2 regions of the Paenibacillus sp. FSL R7-0179 genome follow, and region 1 is predicted to be linked to the other one. Evidence: riboswitches for the same ligand, from Rfam matches in the RefSeq annotation. Region 1 holds a riboswitch; the other holds the start of a gene.
What was found. Region 1 has a riboswitch for glycine ahead of MKX63_RS05565 (amino acid permease). Riboswitches for the same ligand answer to the same signal wherever they lie in the genome.
Positions count from the first base shown of each region.

Region 2: linked by a shared signal. The riboswitch ahead of gcvT (glycine cleavage system aminomethyltransferase GcvT) and the one ahead of MKX63_RS05565 (amino acid permease) in region 1 are both predicted to bind glycine.

Region 1 is NZ_JBBOCC010000001.1:1,247,981-1,258,311, reverse strand. Features, by position in the region: gene MKX63_RS05595 (S-layer homology domain-containing protein) at 1-1,013, shown strand, start outside; gene MKX63_RS05590 (GNAT family N-acetyltransferase) at 1,074-1,583, opposite strand; gene MKX63_RS05585 (DUF1304 domain-containing protein) at 1,736-2,104, shown strand; gene MKX63_RS05580 (methyl-accepting chemotaxis protein) at 2,143-2,964, opposite strand; gene MKX63_RS05575 (DinB family protein) at 3,196-3,738, opposite strand; gene MKX63_RS05570 (helix-turn-helix transcriptional regulator) at 3,815-4,762, opposite strand; gene MKX63_RS05565 (amino acid permease) at 4,797-6,173, opposite strand; glycine riboswitch at 6,311-6,390, opposite strand; gene MKX63_RS05560 (ABC transporter permease) at 6,667-7,620, shown strand; gene MKX63_RS05555 (carbohydrate ABC transporter permease) at 7,636-8,550, shown strand; gene MKX63_RS05550 (ABC transporter substrate-binding protein) at 8,620-10,218, shown strand.
Region 2 is NZ_JBBOCC010000001.1:1,717,331-1,727,661, forward strand. Features, by position in the region: gene gcvPB (aminomethyl-transferring glycine dehydrogenase subunit GcvPB) at 1-766, opposite strand, end outside; gene gcvPA (aminomethyl-transferring glycine dehydrogenase subunit GcvPA) at 763-2,115, opposite strand; gene gcvT (glycine cleavage system aminomethyltransferase GcvT) at 2,112-3,236, opposite strand; glycine riboswitch at 3,317-3,417, opposite strand; glycine riboswitch at 3,421-3,518, opposite strand; gene gcvH (glycine cleavage system protein GcvH) at 3,703-4,095, shown strand; gene MKX63_RS07495 (hypothetical protein) at 4,193-4,792, opposite strand; gene MKX63_RS07500 (flagellar motor protein MotB) at 4,867-5,742, opposite strand; gene MKX63_RS07505 (flagellar motor protein) at 5,739-6,524, opposite strand; gene uvrB (excinuclease ABC subunit UvrB) at 6,706-8,697, shown strand; gene uvrA (excinuclease ABC subunit UvrA) at 9,152-10,331, shown strand, end outside.

The sequences.
Region 1 (10,331 bases):
TGACCCGCGAAGCTTTCACCTACCAGCTCATTCATGCGATGGAGAACACGAACCGCCTGCCGATGATTAAGCCAGTGGTGGTAGAGTACGCCGATCAGGATCAGGTGAAGGTAGAATACTCCGGTGCCCTGCAGCGTGCGCTGAATTACGGTGTCCTGAAGCTGGATAACAGCGGCAAGCTTAACCCGAAACAGGAGATCACCCGTGCGGAAGCGGCAGTAGCCATCAGCAATGCACTCGCTTATCTGAAAGCCCATCCGGCGCCGGTGGTGACGGACGAGGTGCTTACAGCAGCACAAGCTGTACAGGTGATAAAAGAGGTTGTCGGACCTGAGGCCAACCTGCAGATCAAGATTGATCCGGCGGCCAGCATGTCCCGTGAAGAATTCACTTATCTGCTGATCCATACTCTGCAGACCAGCGGGCAACTGCCGATGATTAACGTCATTCCGGTAGAGGTGAAGGACGGCGATCAGATCAATATCCTGAACTCGGGTGCCATCCAGGCCGCCATTGCCTTCGGCTTCGTGGAGCTGGATGCTGCAGGTAACTTCAATCCCAAAGTAGGGATTACCCGCCCTGAAGCTGCTTCTATTGCCGGGAATGCGGCGAACTATCTCAAGGCACATCCCGCGCCCGCTGCTATAGGTAAGACAATCACTGCCACCGAGGCCGTACAGTTCATCAAGGATGCTGCCGGACCTGAGGCGAATCTTCAGATCAAAATTGATCCGAACATGAGCGTAACCCGTGAATCGTTCACCTATCTGCTAATTAACACGCTCCAGACCAGCGGCCAACTGCCGATGATCAAGCTGATCCCGGTGGAGATCAAGGATAATGACAAGATCAATATCCTGAACTCGGGAGCCATTCAGACCGCGCTTGCCCTCAAGATCGTGAAGCTGGATCAAGATGGAAGCTTCCGTCCGCAGGACGGTGTCACCAGCGCTGACGCAGCGGCAATGGTCAGCCAGGTGAAGGCGATCCTGAGCGGAAAATCTGCGAAGTAAGCAACCTTCCCTTCATACTTGCCCCTTCTGCCGAAAAGGCGGGAGGGGCTTTGCTGTATTTTACAGCATCAGCACCATCAGATCCTCATCCAGGTACTCGCTGCCAAGCTTCATCGCCTTCGGCTCTGTGCCGTAGCGCACGAATCCCAGAGATTCGTAGAGTCTTTTGGCCGGAACGTTATGGGAGGTTACCGTCAGCATCAGCAGCTCCAGTCCCGGCGCGGCCTTCGCCCGTGCTATCAGCTCAAGCATCAGCGCACGGCCCGTGCCATGTTTACGGGCTCCTGGATCTACATATACTGCATAGACATGAGCTTTGTGCTGAATCTTGGGCCTGCTCTCCCGGAACAAGGTAGCCATTCCCGCCAGCCTTTGCTCCCCATCCAAGAAGGCACCCAGGGTGAAATGCTCATCCGAGGAGTCCAGCTTAATCCGGGTAGTCTCGATAGACAACTTCGCTTCCGCTTTATAGGAGCTTAGAAAAGCTTCCGGGTGCTGCTGCAGCGACTGCAAACGAAGCGCCCGGTATACTTCGGCATCAGACGGGGTTAACGTTCTTATATATATCACTCTTCTTGCCCCCTTACATTCCAATTTTACGATTTGTAGTAAATTGACAAATATCAAAAAGTCCGGTATATTTAAGTTCGTAAAATTATATTTTGCACAATTTAAATGATAGGCTTAATTCGACTCACATCACTTGAAAAGAGGGACTCTTTATGATGACTGTAAGTTCAATTCTTGTTGCCTTAGTAGCACTAGAGCATGTCTACATACTAGTACTGGAGATGTTTCTATGGACCACCCCGAGAGCACAGAAGGCGTTCGGATTGACCCCTGCGTTCTCCCGGGAGACGAAGTCGCTTGCTGCCAACCAGGGCTTGTATAACGGCTTCCTGGCAGCCGGTCTAATCTGGGGCCTGCTGCATCCGAGCGCAGACTTCGGTTACCAGTTGCAGCTGTTCTTCCTGATCTGCGTGGCGGTTGCGGCCATCTACGGCGGACTCACCTCCAAGAGATCCATCCTGCTGATGCAGGGCCTACCAGCCTTCCTGGCGCTGGCGGCTACAATTATCGCACATCTGTAAGATTTGCGGGCTTATCCAGGCAGCTTCCACACTTACCCTCACAGCTTCTGCGCGAACTGATTCAACTGCTCAGACATCGCCCGAATCTCCTCAATGAAGCTGGACATCTCTTGCGTTGAAGCTGCCTGCTCTTGTCCCACTGAGGCAATCTGACCGATGGATTGGCCGATTCCCTTCATCGCTGTCTGGATCTCCCGCAGGGTGTCCCGTATCCGCTGCGCGGATTGCTCGGTCTCCTGTGAGAACTTGCGGATTTCTCTGGCGACAATATCGAAGCCCCGGCCCTTCTCTCCGGCATGGGCAGCCTCAATGGCCGCATTAATTCCAAGCAGATGCGTCTGGTCGGCAACCTTCCTCAGAACAGCCAGCACTTCATCGCTTTTTTGGACACTTGCAGCAGTGGTCTCAGACTGGACCAGCAGCTTCTGAGAGAAGCCGGCCAGCTGGTTAGACCCGCCCGCTACCTGCATGATCCGCGCATTAGCCTGATTCAGGGACAGTGCCATCCGGTCGGCAATTTCCCGCAGCTCGGTCTGTCTGCGCACCTGAATACAGACCGCCCCGCAGACACGTTCATCCTCTCCATGTACCGGAAGGACCGTACCCACAAATTCGTATCCATAATACTCTTTGGGAACGTTGGCCCTTGAGTATTCATCATTTGCCAGTGCGTGATACAGAGGTTCGTCCGCGTGAATAATCTGCCCGGCGCGAATCCCCAGATCAATGGAATCCCCAGGGTAATAGGCGAGAAACTTCTCGGTATCACAGACGGCAATCGAGATATCGTATGGAAAAGCAGCTTTCAGAACGGGCGCGAGATTTATTATATCTTCAAGGGAGCGTACGATGTTTTTCATAGGTGAGGGTCTCCTTTTATTCAGTTAGCTTCAGGGTACAGCGAAATTAAGAGTTAAGTTCGACATGTTGCGACAAACCTCCTTTATTCAAAAATGAATAATTAAAATTTGATCATTGTGATCGCTTTTTCGATTACATTTTGCCCGTGAGCCCTCGACGTGATCAATGTAGCAAAATAGCCGGAGCCCTCAGTTACTACTGACAGGCTTCGGCTTATTGGCGTTCTTCTATTACGCTACACTTGATCCTATGAAATCCTTCAACCGGTTCAGCTGCAGCAAGTGATGGCGGTAGTGCATTTCAATCAGCAGATACCATTCTGCCGCAGACAAGGGGCCGAACCGGGGATGGGGGGCGGTGCTGTGCTCAGGTGCCTGCGCAAGCTTCGGCAGGGTCTCGCGCATACGCTCCATCACTGTGTTCAGGCCTTGGATCAGCTGCTCCTTGCTCTCCGGCTGCACCGGCGTATACTGCGGGGACGGCGGAACATGAACGCGTACAGGCGGGAAGCTGCCCCCGGCAAAAACCGCTTTACCATCCGGAGTCATCTCTGCTTCCTTCCCCGCTGCTTCCCCGTTCCCGGCCAGACAGAGATCGATATTACGGAGCTGCATGTACAGCGCCGATTGTATCAAGTGCTGGACCATCTGCCCAAGGGACCACTCTCCCTCAGCCGGCTGCCGCAGCAGCTCTTCCATACTGAAGGTATCTAATTCCATAAGATAGTGATTCGCAGTCTTTTCAAATTGCTGCAAGGCTTCTGTAGGGTTCATATTCATAATATTCAGGCAACTCCTTTATTCTTAAGGTCTGACCTGAATATACACAAACGCTACTGACAACGTTATGTCAGTAGCGTTCCAGCATTCCCGCCGCTTCCTCCCGCACAAGCTTACGCAAGGCTTCCGGCTCCAGGACAACCGCCCCCGCTCCCCAGCCAAGCACCCATTGCAGCAGGTCCCCGGGCTGGCGCACACGGAAGGTCATAAGCCTGCCGTCTTCCTGGTCCTCCACTGCCTCCAGATAAAAGTTATTCGATTCAGCAGCCTTGTCAGCGATCTCGGGATGCACCAAAATGCACACGCGCACATGGCGGTCATCCTCCGGCTGGTACTCGTGCAGATCGAAACCCACAGGCACTTCGAACCGGTCATCCAGAAGGGTAAGTCCGCTCATTCTGGATAACCGGAAATGACGGATCTCCTCCCGCAGCCAACACCAGGCGACCAGGGTCCAGGCGCCTCTGTTCAGAACAAGTCCATATGGCGAGGCGATTCGGACACTCCGGTGACTTCCGTCAGCTTCCTGTCTGCCCTTCGTATACCCGAAGCTGATCTTTCGCTGCTCCAGAATCGCACGGCGGATCTGCCCGATATAATCCTTCTCCTGTCCTTGCAGTCTGTCTTTAGAGGTATTCAGCAGCAGGACGCTCTGACGGATGCGGGAGGCATTCTCCCGGACATCGACCGGCAGAACCGCTTCAATCTTCCTGCCGGCTGCGGAGGCCCGGTCCCCGTATTCCGTATCGAACCGCTGCTCCACGAAATCCGTTCCGATCAGCAGAGTCACAGCCTCCTCCGCGGTGAAGCTGACCGGGGGCAGGAAATACCCCTTTACCAGCGAATATCCCTGACCTGTAGCTCCTACCACCGGCACTCCGGCTTCACTAAGCGCCTGTATATCGCGGTAGATGGTTCTTACGCTAGTCTCGAAGACAGACGCCAGATCCTCTGCCCGTACGACCCCTTTGCGCTGCAGCTCCAGTACGATGGCTAACATGCGGTCTGTCTTGTTCATACGGCGGCTGCACCCTCTTCATCCTGAAATCAGTTTATGTATTGATTATACTGATTTCCTGTTCACTTTTCTCCTTACGGCTTCTGATGGAGTACAGAACGAACAGCAGGATGAACCAGAGCGGAGTGAACAGCAGCGCCGGACGGGTCTCATCGGCAAAGAGCATGATCACAAGAATGGCGGCGAACAGCGTCAGGACAGCATAGTTAATCACCGGGGTGAATGGCGCTTTGAATTTGGAAGCGGCATGTAAGTCCGGGCGGTTCCTTTTATACTTGATATGGCAGACCAGCACAACGCCCCAGACCCAGATGAAGCAAATGGCACTGATCGTAGTCACGATGCCGAAGGCCTGGCCCGGAATGAGCTTGCTGAGCAGTGCTCCGGCAGAGATCACCAGGGTGGAGAGGAATAAGGAATTCGCGGGCACATGATTCCGGTTCAGCTTGCCCAGCTGCGGGGAAGCCTGATTCCGTCTGCTCAGATTGTAGAGAATCCGGCTGGTCGAGAACATCCCGCTGTTGCAGGCGGAGGCCGCCGAGGTTAAGACTACGAAATTGATAATCCCCGCAGCAATCGGAATCCCGACTAGACTGAAGGTGCGCACGAACGGACTTTCAGACGCGCTAAGCTGGGTCCAGGGATTAATGCACAGCAGCACGAAGAGCGCGCCTACATAGAAGAACAGAATCCGCAGCGGAATTTTGTTGATCGCGGACGGGATGTTTTTCTCCGGATTCGCCGTCTCTGCTGCCGATACCCCCACCAGCTCCACGCCAACATAAGCGAACACTACCATCTGGAAGGAGAACAGAAAGCCCTTCACCCCGTTCGGGAACACGCCCCCGTGCTCCCAGAGATTGCGGACCGACACGGAGCCTGCATCCGTCTTGAACTGGGTCACCAGCAGGACAATGCCCAGGCCGATCAGAGCCAGTATCGTAACTACCTTGATCAGGGCAAACCAGAATTCCAGCTCCCCGAAGCTCTTGACCGTCAGCAGATTCAGCCCGAGCAGAATGATCAGGCAGATGACGGCCGGTACCCACTGCGGAATATCGAACCAGTACTGCACATAGACGCCCACCGCAATCACATCGGCCATCGCCGTCATAATCCAGCAGAACCAGTAGGTCCAGCCTGTAATGAACGCCGCGCGCGGCCCCAGGTAATCCTCAGCAATATCCGTAAAAGATTGATACCCCGCCTTCGAGAGCAGCAGTTCCCCGAGCGCCCGCATCACAAAAAACACGGCAATCCCCACGATCAGATACGTGAGCATGATGGAGGGCCCGGCCTGCTGAATGGCTTTGCCCGATCCCAGGAATAACCCTGTGCCAATCGTTCCCCCGATAGCGATAAGCTGGACGTGACGGTTTGCAAGCTCTCTTTTTAATTCTGTCTGTGCCATTCCTGTTTCCCCCTTAATGTATACAACATTGTACGTAACGCAAAAAAGGAGACTGGATATCATCCAATCTCCCGGTGCATAAAAAGTTCCAAATAAGCTTCTGCAGCAGCGGCTGATCCGCATAGCAAAAACAAATCCGGTACTCTTCTGTCCTTCTGCCTGAGATTGTGAACCCTTCGGCGCTGCGGAACTCCGCAGTCTCTCCAGAAGCTGCTCCAGCTATAGTGTGATCCATAGCCTTCATAGCTCTTGTACTGTATTAAATTGGTGCTGCGTTAATGCATTCCGATATTCTAACATATTACTTGCAATGTGAGCAATCCTCTGTGAAAAAAGTCTCAATGCTTAGCAGGAGTTTTGCACAATGAGGTCATTTTTGAATAAACAGAGTCATTTGCAAGAAAGAATTCCGTTCATCTGCTCTACTATAATAAATTCATCCAGAACAAGTAGAGTGAGGTTAGAACTTATGGCAAATCCCGCACCACAAGCTATGAACACCAAGTCAGCGACACCGCCCCAGGGCCGTTTCGGCCGTCTGCTGCACAATATCGTGCGATACCGGGTGCTGCTGCTGATGCTGCTGCCCACGTCGATTATCTTTTTCATCAACTGCTATATTCCGATGTTCGGATTATTCATTGCCTTCAAGAATATCAACTACATTGACGGCATTATGGGCAGTCCTTGGGCCGGGCTTGACAACTTCCGGTTCCTCTTCGCCACCTCTGACGCCCTGCGGGTGACCATCAACACCGTGGGTTACAATGTAGTCTTCATTATCTCAGGCCTTATTCTCTCCGTCTCGCTGGCGATTGCAATCAATGAGGTGCGTAACAAGCTGGCTTCGAAGTTCTTCCAGACGGTGATGATTATGCCGAACTTTCTGTCCATGGTTGTAGTCAGCTTCATCGTATACGCCTTCCTGCACCCGGAGTATGGCTTCCTGGTCAAGCATATTCTGCCGATGTTCGGCTACTCCTCGGTGAATGCTTATATGCATCCTGAAGCTTGGCCTTACATCCTGTGGATCACCAAGATGTGGCATTCGATCGGTATCGGCAGTGTCATCTATCTGGCGGCCATCACCGGCATCAGCGAAGAGCTGTACGAAGCTGCGGTGATGGACGGGGCCAGCAAATGGCAGCAGATCACCAAGATCACCCTGCCGCTGCTTACGCCGATCATGGTCATTCTCACCATTCTTAACATGGGCGGCATCTTCCGCTCTGACTTCGGGCTGTTCTACCATGTGACTCTGGACTCCGGTGCGCTGCGCTCAACTACGGACGTCATCGACACCTATGTCTACCGGGGCCTGATCCAGCTCAATGACCTGGGGATGTCCTCTGCGGCGAACTTCTATCAATCGGTCGTCGGATTCTTCCTGGTCATCGGCGCGAACGCTCTGGCCCGTAAGCTGAACCGCGATACGGCTCTTTTCTAGAAACGGAGGATTCTAATGACTACTGCATCCCGAAGCAACCCTTATACCAAAGGCTCCACCACCGCCCAGATTATTCTGAATGTGTTCTTCATCGCCTTCAGCCTGGCGTGTATCCTGCCGATTGTGCTCATTGTCGCTATCTCCTTAACGAACGAGAAGGCCTTGACGCTGCAGGGATACAAGTTCTGGCCCGATCATATCGATGCTTCCGCGTACCAATATTTGTTCAAGCATTCGGAGACACTGGTTAAGGCGTATGGCGTCAGCCTGACCGTTACCCTTATCGGAACTGTTCTGGCCGTGCTGCTGATTGCGCTGTATGCGTATCCGCTCTACCGGAAGGATTTTCCTTTTAAAAAGACATTCAACTTCTACCTGCTGATCACCATGCTGTTCTCGGGAGGGCTTGTCCCCTTCTATCTGCTATACGTGAACTATCTCGATCTGAAGGACTCGCTGGTTGCGCTGATTCTGCCCGGCTTGTCCAATGCCTTCTATATCTTCATCACCCGTACCTTCTTCCAGCAGACCATCCCGGAGGAGATGATTGAATCCGGTAAGCTCGACGGAGCTTCGGAATGGCGGATCTTCTTCCAGTTGGTGCTGCCGATCTCCCTGCCTGTGCTGGCGACCATCGGACTGTTCACTACGCTGATGTACTGGAATGACTGGTTCAACTCCATGCTGTTCATTAATGACACCAATAAGTTCTCCCTGCAGTACGTTATGATTCAGATGATCCGCCAGGCCGAGTTCTTCAAAACCCAGCTTGCCGGCACCGGTGTCGCCCTGATGGTACAGGAATCCGTTCCAACCGAAAGTCTGCGGATGGCCATGGTCGTGCTGTCGATTGGTCCGATTCTGTTCATCTATCCGTTCTTCCAGAAGTACTTCACCAAGGGCCTCACGATTGGGGCTATCAAAGGTTAATGGGTCTAGCTCTGGCATAAATGCCGGTTAGAATATATGATCTAATTATCATTGAGGAGGTTCATACAAATGAGAACAACCAGAAGCTCGGGCGCGGTGCTTGCTGCCCTAACCGCCGTGATACTGGGCATTACCGGATGCGGCGGGGGCAATTCAGGTGCATCCGCACCCTCCAAGGCAGAATCGACAGCAGCAGCTACAACAGCAGGCACGGAAGGCAGCACGAATCCTGACACCTCAACGTTCCGCAAGCTGAAAGTGTACACGGTCGGAAATTTCCCGCAAAATGATACCAAGGCGGTTGTAGACGAGATCAACAAGTATCTCAAAGAAAAAATCAACGCCGAGATTGACTTCCAGGGACTCCCTTGGTCCTCCTGGGCCGAGAAGATGGCACTGGCCTATCAATCCGGTGAACAGGTCGATTTGACCTTTGCCCCGAACTGGGCGGATTTCGCCAATAACGTAGCCAAAGGCGCATTCCTGCCGCTGGATGATCTGTTAGCCAAATATGGACAAGGCATCAAGGACACCCTGGACCCCCGCTTCTTTGACGGCGGCAAGGTGGACGGCAAAATCTACGCCATTCCGACCAATAAGGAAATCGGCGAGAGCCATACCATTATGTTCCGCAAGGATCTGGTGGATAAATACGGATTCGATGTGAACTCGATTGAGACGCTGGAGGATCTGGAGCCATGGCTGCAGACGATCAAGGAGAAGGAACCGGCCATCGCGCCAATCTGGCTCTCCGGCAGCGGCTCGGACACCCTGGGCTACTTCGACAAGACCAGAGAGAGCATGAAGGAGAACTTCCGCTATGAGCTGGTGGCAGGCGCTCCTGCCGGAATCGTCCTGGATACCAAGACCGATAAGATGGTGATCAGCTCGATGGAATCTGACACGGCGATCTACCGTATGAAGCTCTACGGCGACTGGTTCGCCAAAGGCTACATCAATAAAGATGCGGCAACGACCAAAACCAGTACTGAAGACGCTTTCAAGGCCGGCAAGACCTGGATGAAATTCGGTTCAGACAAACCGGACTCCGACAAGGAAGATTCCATTGCCACCGGCATTGAACTGGTGAAGCTGAAGGGGAATGAACCCGAGATCAGCACCGCCAGCGTCAGCAACTCCATGATGGCCATCGGACGCACCTCAATTGATCCAGAGCGGACAATGATGCTGCTGAACCTGCTGCATACCGACCCGGTTCTGGTCAATCTGATTGACTTCGGCGTAGAGGGACGGCAGTATGTCAAGGTAGAAGGCAAGGACAACTTCATCAAGCTGCCTGACGGCATTGCTACCCGTGCCGATACCGGCTGGGCACCGGGAATTGAATGGATGTTCGGCAACCAGACCATAACCTATCTGTGGGAAGGTGAAAGTGCCGATAAATGGGAGAAGTTCAAGGCTTATAACGAGAGTGCCCATAAGGTGAAGTCCTTCGGCTTCAACTTCAATACCGACGCTGTCAAAACACAGGTCTCTGTGGTCAGCAATATTATCAAGGAATTCCGTCCGCTGCTGGAAACGGGCAGCCTGGGAGTAGACAAGGTGCTGACGGAATACAATAATAAGCTAAAGGCTAACGGCATTGAAGAGATCCGCGCCGAGGTTCAGAAGCAATACGATGCGTGGAAGGCTAAACAACCAAAATAAACAAGTGGAAACGACTATGCCGTCCTTATTTAAGGACGGCACCCGTTTTAGCGAAAAATATAAGGATATGTTGTCGTGTGGAACATACAAATTCTTATATTTTAAGCAAAGGG
Region 2 (10,331 bases), 470 kb from region 1:
TGATGCCCATAATCGCGTTGGAGTTCGCTCCGTCATAATAGAGCAGACCGCCCGCTTCATGGACAATCGCGGCAATCTCGACGATCTGCGTCTCGAAGAGGCCGAGGGTACTCGGGTTCGTGAGCATCAGCGCAGCGGTGTCACTGCCGACAGCTGCCTTCAGCGCCTCAAGGTCAACCATACCCTTGTCATTGGACGGGATGGTGACCGTCTCAAGGCCGGCGGCTGCGGCGCTTGCCGGGTTGGTGCCATGCGAGGAGTCCGGCACGATGACCTTGGAGCGGACCTCACCGCGGCTCTCATGGTAGGCGCGGATCATCATCAGGCCGGTCCACTCGCCGTGGGCACCGGCAGCAGGCTGCAGGGATACAGCATCCATGCCGGTCAGGGCGGCAAGATCCTTTTGCAGCGTGTACATCAGTTCAAGCGCACCCTGGATGCTCTCCTCCGGCTGGTACGGATGGATCTTGGAGAGTCCCGGGAAGCGGGCGACATCCTCGTTGATCTTCGGGTTGTATTTCATCGTACAGGAGCCGAGCGGATAGAAGCCGTTATCGACTCCGAAGTTGCGGCGGGACAGGGCGGTATAGTGGCGGATAACATCCACTTCCGATACCTCTGGCAGCACAACCGGCTCACTGCGCAGCAGCCCTCCGGGAATGAGTGCATCAAGGCCTTCGTCCTGCGGCACATCACACTGAGGCAGGGAGTAGGCCGAGCGGCCGGGACGGCTTAATTCAAAAATCAGACTTTGTTCCGGTTTCATACACAGCCCTCCAGTGCGCTTGCAAATTCGTCAATTTCGGTCTTGCTTCGTTTCTCCGTTACGGCAACCAGCATATGTCCGGCCAGCTCGGGATAATCCCGGCCTAAGTCATAACCGCCCAGATAGCCTTCCTTCAGCAGCCTGGAGTTCACCGCACTCACACTGCTGCCCTCCGGGAGCTTCAGGACGAATTCATTGAAGAACGGGGCAGTGAAGACAAGCTCTGCACCAGTGATTTCAGCCAGCCGCCCGGCGGCATAATGGCTCTTGCGGATGTTCAGCTCACCCACCTCGCGCATGCCCTCCTTGCCCATCACGGACAGGTAGACGGAAGCAGACAGCGCTAGTAGCGCCTGGTTGGAGCAGATATTCGAGGTCGCCTTCTCCCGGCGGATATGCTGTTCGCGGGCTTGCAGCGTCAGCACGAAGCCGCGCTTGCCATTCCGGTCAACCGTCTGGCCGACGATCCGGCCCGGCATCCGGCGCATAAGCGGCTCAGCCACCGCGAAGAATCCGCAGGTAGGGCCGCCCAGCGAGGCGGCGATCCCCAGCGGCTGCGCGTCGCCGACTACGATGTCTGCGCCAAGCCGTCCAGGGGATTCCAGCACGCCAAGCGCAATGGGGTTCGCGCTGACCACGAGCAGTCCTTTGACCGCATGGATCAGCGGCTCAATCTGGCGCAGGTCCTCAATCCCGCCGAAGAAGTTGGGGGACTGGACCAGAACAGCAGCGGTATCGCTGTCGATGGCATCGGCCAGCTTGGTGAGATCCGTTACCCCGTCAGCATAGTCAATCTCTACAATTTGCAGTCCCCAGGCGTTGGCGGAGGTGCGGAGCACCTGACGCGCTTCCGGGTGAACCGTACGGGAGACAATCAGCTTCTTGCGTTTGGTGGCGCCTGCGGCCAGCACAGCCGCTTCGGACAGGGCCGTTGCGCCGTCATACATACTGGCATTGGCGACCTTCATTCCGGTCAGTTCACAGATATAGGACTGGAATTCGAAAATCGCCTGAAGCTCACCCTGGCTGATCTCCGGTTGGTAAGGGGTATAGGCGGTATAAAATTCCGAACGTGAAATCACATGGTTGATGACGACCGGAACATGGTGATCGTATAATCCGGCACCAAGGAAGCTGGCGTGGGTGTCGAAGTCGGCATTCTTGTCTGCGAGCCTCTTCATATGGCGAAGCAGTGCATATTCGTCCAGAGCGCCGGACATCGGCAGGGTTCCCTGGTAACGGACAGACTGCGGAATATCGGCGAACAGCTCATCGATGGACTGGATGCCTACGGCTTCCATCATTTCTGTGCGGTCTTGCTCAGTCATAGGCAGATAGCGGTGCTTCATTGCGGCTTCACTCCTTGGCTTCTTTTGTAGAATGGGGCTTTGATTATGGCAGCCTTGAGCTGCTTGCCGCGAATCTCCACGTACACCTCTGTGCCCGGCTCCGTATAGGCAGCGTCCAGCAGGGCGAGTCCGAGATTCCGCTTCAGGGTAGGGGATTGGGTGCCGGTCGTTACTTCACCGATCTTCACTCCGTCCGCGTACACGGGATAGTGGGAGCGGGGAATGCCGCGGTCGACCATCTCCAGGCCCACAAGACGCCGGGGCAGACCGGCTTCCTTCTGCTTCAGCAGGGCATCACGGCCGATGAAATCCCCTGCATCCAGCTTCACGAAGAACTGGACACCCGCTTCGAGCGGAGTGATATCCGCCGACAGCTCCTGGCCGTACAGCGGCAGCTTGGCCTCGAAACGCAGGGTATCGCGTGCGCCGAGTCCGGCAGGCGTCAGACCATGCGGAGCGCCAGCAGCCAGCAGGCCGTTCCAGAGTGCTGCTGCCGTATCTGCGGGAGCATATAGCTCGAAGCCATCCTCACCAGTATATCCGGTACGGGAGAGCAGGACGGTGACGCCGCAGACTTCAGCCTGTTCGATGAAGTGGAACGGTTTTAACTCTGTTAGAGACACCTGCGTGACTTTTGCCAGAATCGTCTCCGCGCGCGGCCCCTGCAAGGCGAGCAGCAGCGTCTCATCCGAGATATTTTTCAGGGTGACGCCGCCGAATTCAGCGGTTAGATGCTCCTGCAGCCACTGGAAGTCCTTATCGATGTTGGACGCATTGACGACAAGCATGTAACGTTCTTCACCCAGCCGGTATACGAGCAGATCGTCGACCACTCCGCCGCTTGGGTAGAGCATCAGGGTGTACTGCGCTGCGCCGTCTTTCAGGCGGGAGACATCATTGGTGGTCATTCTCTGCAGGAAAGCTTCCGCGCCGCTCCCGGTAACCATGAATTCTCCCATATGGGAGACATCGAACAGTCCGGCCCGTTCACGGACGGCTTCATGCTCCTTCACGATGCCCGTGAACTGCACCGGCAGCTCCCAGCCGCCGAAATCAATACATCTGGACTCCGCATAAGCCGCATAGAGGTCATAAAAAGGCGTTCTTCTCAAAGCATCCATCTTGTCACTCCCTTGGTCTGATTACATACGAAAAAGGACAGGCGAAAGCCATTATGCACGTATGCATAAATGGACTTTCGCTCTGTCCTTGGTACCTGAGAGTTACCCTGCCATGCCGCGCAGGTTTCCCCGTTGGTGATCCGTGAAGCCTGCAGCGCAGGCACCCGGATGCTCTCCAGAGATGCGTCCGGCAAAGGTCCTTTTGCCTGAGAGATTCACCCATCCCGGGCTTACTCCTTCGGCGCTGTCTTCCTGTGAGACAGTCTCTCCCTATGCCATCATTCGCAAACCATATGTTTTTCTACTGACTCCATTAAACCGGGTAACCCTCCGCCCTGTCAATCAAAAAACGTCAAAAAGTTGACAAATTTAATTTTACTGTCAGTTATATTGACATTAGGCAAGCCGATAACTTAGGCTATAACTAAATTTAGAACTCCAATTACGGAAAAGAGGCGGCTTGGACATGAGTGAAGTGCTTGACAACCTGCTATACAGCGAAGAGCATGAGTGGGCGCAGCAGGGCGAGGGACGCGTAGTACGTGTAGGGATTACGGATCATGCGCAGCATCTGCTGGGCGATATCGTGTTTGTAGAATTTCCGGAAGTGGGCGCGGCGATCTCAGCAGGCGACAGTGTGGGCAGTATCGAATCTGTGAAGACCGTATCGGAGCTATATTCACCCGTATCCGGTAAGGTGACCAAGATCAACGATGCGCTGGAGGCCAGCCCGGAGCTGATCAATGACCAGCCTTACGGAGACGGGTGGATTTTTGAGCTGGAGCTTGATACCGAGTTCGCAGAGGCAGTAACCGGCCTGCTGGATGCGGCTGCGTACAAGGAACTGGTTGGGGAATAAAAGTTAGCTTATCCGCGAAAGCGCTGAATACGGCAGACTTCTCTTTGTTACATTAGATGTTACTAATGTGAGAGGTCTGTCTTTTTGCGTCTGTCTGCTATTCCGGGAAGCTGAGCAAACCGGGATAGACGATGGGAGCAGAGTGCCACAGAAAGGGCAAGAGAACCAGGCCCGCCACAGCAAACAGAAGGCACAGCAGCAGGAAACGGTATCTTTTTCGGGGACGCTTGACAGGTCTCAGCACGAAGATATAAACGCCAAGCGAATAAAACGGGAAAAGTATTACGGCAGACATGGCCATACAAACGAGAAAGGTAGATTCTCTTGCAGAACCGGGAATCATGGCTTCCGGATTGTAGACCGGATCGATCTGCATACAAATAAATATAAGGGCTAAATACGAGGTGAGCAAAAGTAGAAAAAAGCCACGGATGCGGCCATTCCCGGATAAGCTGTACATCATCCACCAGTATCCGAGCCAAGGCAGCGCAAAGGCAAAGCCGGCAATCAGAAACTTCATTCCGGTAAGCAGGCTTCCCGGGGAATAAGAGGAGGACAAAAAGGGCAGAAATACAACAAAAAAGCCTACGAAGCCAGTGATAGTAATCTGGGCGAAAATAATCAATACCAATGAAACCGACAGCCGCAGAAGCTCCAAAAAACGGGTAGCATCCGGCGTTCCTTTTGTTGCGTGCACGAAGCTCCAACTCCTTGATCAGCTTTACTGTATCTTTGCCAGTGATGATCTGCCATAGACTGAGCGGTTGCCGGCTATTCTTCCTCCTGAAGCTGCCGCAGCACAATCAATTCAACCCGGCGGTTCCGCTGCTTTCCCTCTGCGGTTGTATTATCATAGGCGGGCCGGGTATCGGCGTACCCTGCATATTGGAAGGTATCAGGGCTTAGCCCCTCTTTGTCCAGAAAAAAGCGCAGGACGGACAGCGCACGGGCGCCGGATAGCTCCCAGTTGTCTCTGTATAACGATCCGGGGGTCACAGGAACATTGTCGGTATGGCCTTCGATGCTGATCGTCGCCCCGATACCGCGAAACAGGCCGGAGAGCTGGCGCAGGGCAGGGAAAGCAGGGGATTTCAGCTCGGCCTTACCCGCATCGAACAGGAACCGGTCACTCAGCGTGATGGCAATGCCCTGCGGTTTATCGGCAACAAAAATCTGTTCCCCGAGGTTATTCTCCTCCACATACTGGGTGATTACGCCCATAAGAGCAGCCAGCTTCGCTTCCTGTTCCCGAAAAGCAAGCTCACGCGCTGACGGCTGGTGTCCATCCCCATCTCCTGTTTGTCCGTTTCCATTCAGCCCGTCCGAATCCGCGGAGCCTGTAGCAGAAGGACCGCCAGCGGTTCCACTGTCTTCAGTATGACCCTTCGAAACGTCAGTCCCTGTAATTCCCTGATTGCCTTCAAGTACGCCGCTTCCGCCCTCCAGCACTGTACTTCCGCTCTTGAAGGTATCCGATAAGGAGCCGCTGACAATGGCATATTTCTGCGAATCCAGGCTGCTCATGGCGAACAGAATCACGAAGAAAATCAGCAGAAGCGTGATCAGATCCGCGTAGGTAATCATCCAGCGGTCCCGGCTCTCCTTGCCTGCGGAGACGCGGGGCTGCCGGCGGTTTCTTTGTCTCATAGCGGTTCCCCCGGGCTGGTACTGCTGCTGCGTTTAGGAGCGTCTGTCAGGAAGGGGGCCAGCTTTTGCCGGACCAGATGCGGGTGATCTCCGTTCTGCAGGGACAGAATGCCGACGAGCAGCATCTCCATGGTGCCCAGCTCACTTTGGCTGCGGGATTTGATTTTGGAGGCAATGGGTAAAAAGAGTAGATTAGCGCTGGCTACGCCATAGAGTGTTGCTGTAAAAGCTACGGCAATTGACCCGCCCAGATTGGAAGGGTCCGTTAGGTTGCTCAGAACCCGGATCAGCCCCATAACGGTGCCGATAATCCCCATGGTCGGTGCATAGCCGCCGGCGGCTTCGAATATTTTGGCATAGCCTTCATATTTCAGCTCCTTGGCATCCATCCCGAGCTCCAGGATCTGGCGGACCTGATCGGGGTCATTGCCGTCGACAATCAGAAACAGGCCTTCACGGGTAAAAGGATCAGGATGCTCCTCCGCCCGCTTCTCTAATGCGAGAACACCGCCGCGCCGCGTGAGTGCAGCCATGGCAATCAGCTCTTCGGCTTGTTCCCGGCTGGTATCCCGTTGCCGGCCAAAAGCCAGGCGGAGCGCCGCCGGAATACTGCGGAGCTTGGACGCGGGGAAGCTGATGAGCACTGCTGCAAGGGTACCGCCGAACACGATCAGGGCAGCATTGGGCTGCAGCAGGCCGGACAGGCTGCCGCCTTCCCACAGAAAACCGCCGATCATAGCGGCAATTCCGGCCAGCAGGCCGAGTATTGTAATGAAATCCATAAATTCAGGCTCCTTAAATTTCTATATATTATGGTTTGCAACAGTCTGGGCAACGCTGTATAATAAACGGGAACGTGCATTCCTATCTTCCATATTTTTCAGCTTGGTATGGATGAAGGATGATTAGGGTTAAAATTATAATATATTCATATATTCTAGACGATAGAGGGGAGACGGGCAAATGAGTGATATTGTCGTCAGTACGAAGACTTTTGCACTGGAGTCCGAGTATACACCCCAGGGCGATCAGCCTCATGCCATAGAAGAGTTATTGGACGGCATCCGGCAGGGCAAGAAGCACCAGACGCTGCTGGGAGCGACAGGTACAGGCAAGACCTTTACCATCGCACAAGTGATTTCCAAGTTGAACCGCCCGACGCTGGTCATTGCGCACAATAAGACGCTTGCTGCGCAGCTGGCGAGTGAGTTCAAAGAATTTTTTCCGAGCAATTCCGTGGATTACTTCGTCAGTTACTACGATTACTACCAGCCAGAGGCGTACATTCCTTCCTCCGATACCTACATTGAGAAAGACTCCAGCATAAATGAAGAAATCGACAAGCTCCGCCACTCGGCAACCAGCTCACTGTTCGAACGCCGTGACGTTATTATTGTGGCGAGTGTGTCCTGTATTTATGGTCTCGGTTCGCCGCAGGAATACGGAAGCTTGCTGCTCTCTCTGCGTGTAGGGATGGAGAAGCCGCGCAATCAGATTCTGAGCCGGCTCGTAGATATCCAGTATCAGCGTAATGATATTAATTTCGTGCGTGGTACGTTCCGTGTGCGCGGGGATGTCGTTGAGATCTTCCCGGCATCCCAGGGCGAGCATGCGATCCGGGTAGAGCTGTTCGGAGACGAGATCGAACGGATTACGGAGATTGATGTTCTGACAGGCGAGCTGATCGGCGAACGCGATCATATCGCGATTTTCCCGGCGTCTCACTTCGTAACCCAGGAAGAGACGATGCGTGTAGCGCTGGTCAATATTGAGCGTGAGCTGGAGGAGCGGCTGGCTGTACTCCGCGAAGCAGGCAAGCTGCTGGAGGCGCAGCGGCTGGAGCAACGGACCCGTTATGATATCGAGATGATGAAGGAAGTCGGCTTCTGCTCGGGGATCGAGAACTATTCCGGTCCGCTTACCTTCCGGGAGCCGGGAGCGACTCCTTACACATTGATGGACTATTTCCCGGATGACATGCTGATTGTGATTGACGAGTCCCATGTGACGCTGCCGCAGATCCGGGCGATGTATAACGGTGACCGTGCGCGGAAGACCGTCCTGGTGGAGCACGGCTTCCGCCTGCCGTCTGCGCTGGATAACCGTCCGCTGCAATTCGAGGAATTCGAAGACAAGGTGAGTCAGATTTTATATGTGTCCGCAACACCGGGGCCTTATGAGATGGAGCATTGCGATACTATGGTTCAGCAGATTATCCGTCCTACCGGTCTGCTTGACCCGATCATTGAAGTGCGTCCAACCGAAGGACAGATCGATGATCTGATTAGCGAAATCCGTGACCGGGTAGAACGCGATGAGCGTGTACTCGTAACCACTCTAACGAAGAAGATGTCTGAGGACCTGACGGATTACTTCAAGGAGATTGGTATCAAGGTACGTTATATGCACTCCGATATCAAGACGCTGGAGCGGATGGCGATCCTGCGTGATCTCCGTCTGGGTACCTTCCACGTGCTGGTCGGTATTAACCTGCTCAGAGAGGGTCTTGACCTGCCTGAGGTGTCGCTGGTCGCGATTCTGGATGCTGATAAGGAAGGCTTCCTCCGTTCCGAGCGTTCGCTGATCCAGACGATCGGCCGTGCCGCCCGTAACTCGGAGGGCCGGGTCATTATGTACGGCGACCGCATCACCGACTCCATGGAGAAGGCGATGAGCGAGACCCAGCGCCGCCGTGAGATTCAGATCGCTCATAATGAGAAGCACGGGATTACCCCGACGACCATCAACAAGAAGGTGCGCGATATCATCGAGGCGACTAAGGTGGCCGAGTCCAAGGCTGATTACCTCACCGGTGTCGGCGGCAAGCTGAACAAGAAAGACAAGCAGAGCCTGATGCAGCGTCTGGAGGCCGAGATGAAGGACGCCGCCAAGAACCTGCAATTCGAACGCGCCGCCGAACTGCGCGATGCCTTGCTTGAATTGCGGGCAGAGTAACCCGGCGCAGAAGTTAACGATCCAGGGAACGGCGCTACTCAGGCCGTTCCTTTTGAAGATAAAGGGGCCACGCCCTTGCGCATCCCGGAGGGACAGCGTGCAGTTAAGCCCTTAGCGCGTATCCCGGAGGGACGGCGTGCCGTTGAAGCCCTTTGCGCATTCCGCAGGAACAGCCCGCAGTTAATTTCTTAGCGCGTATCCCGAAGGGACAGCGTTGTCGGCAAGCCACAGTGAGCCGAATCGCTCTAATCGTAGGAGCGGCCCCGTAGGGGTTAGCGGGCCCATTGCCCCAGTAGTCGTCCATTCACCAACTTAATTCCTTCCGCCGAGCTTGCGGGTGTCCAGAGGGTGCAACCCTTGGGGCCCTCCCTTGGAAGGGAGGGTTTGGGAGGGATCGAAAATATTTTCCCAAAATGTTTTTCCATTTTAAATTCCCCTTAAAGGAGAGGTACCGTTGGCACATGAAAGTATAGTAATCAAGGGCGCAAGGGCCCATAATCTCAAGAATATCGACGTAACGATTCCGCGTGACCGCTTCGTCGTGCTAACGGGACTGAGCGGTTCGGGCAAATCCTCCCTGGCCTTCGATACCATCTACGCCGAGGGACAACGCCGGTACGTGGAGTCTTTGTCTGCCTATGCCCGCCAGTTCCTGGGCCAGATGGAGAAGCCGGATGTAGATTCCATCGACGGACTCTCCCCGGCCATATCGATTGACCAGAAGACGACTAGCCGCAACCCGCGTTCCACGGTAGGGACGGTTACCGAGATCTACGACTATCTGCGGCTGCTTTTTGCCCGGATCGGCCATCCGCACTGTCCGGATCATGGCATAGAGATCACCTCGCAGACCGTTGAACAGATGGTCGACCGGATTATGCAATACCCGGAGAAGACCCGGCTGCAGATTCTGGCCCCGGTCATTTCCGGCCGTAAGGGTGAGCATAAGGGTCTGTTCACAGATATCTCGAAGCAAGGCTTCGTCCGTGTACGTGTGGATGGTGAGCTGCGCGAAGTGACGGAAGAGATTGTACTGGAAAAGAATAAGAAGCATACGATTGAGGTTGTTGTTGACCGGATTGTAATTAAGGATGACATCGAGACCCGGCTTACCGATTCCTTGGAAACTGCGCTGAAGCTTTCCGGTGGTCAGATTCTCGTTGATGTGATGGGCCAGGAAGAGCTGCTGTTCAGTGCCAGCTTTGCATGTCCTGTCTGCGGATTCAGCATCGAAGAGCTGGCTCCGCGCATGTTCTCCTTCAACAGCCCCTTCGGGGCTTGTCCTGAGTGTGACGGGCTGGGGATGAATATGGTAGTCGATCCCGATCTGCTGATCCCGGATACAGAGAAATCGATTGAAGAAGGAGCTTTCCTGGCCTGGACAGGCAGTACGTCGAACTACTATCCGCAGTTCCTGAAATCCGTATGCGAGCATTTCAAGATTCCGCAAAATGTACCGGTTAGCAGCCTCTCCCCGGAGCATATGAACAAGCTGCTGCACGGAACGGGCAGCGAGAAGATCCGTTTCCGGTATGAGAACGACTTCGGCCAGCGCAAAGACGCCCTGGTTGCGTTTGAGGGAATTATTCCTAATCTGGAGCGCCGTTACCGTGATACAGCTTCCGAAGGGATTC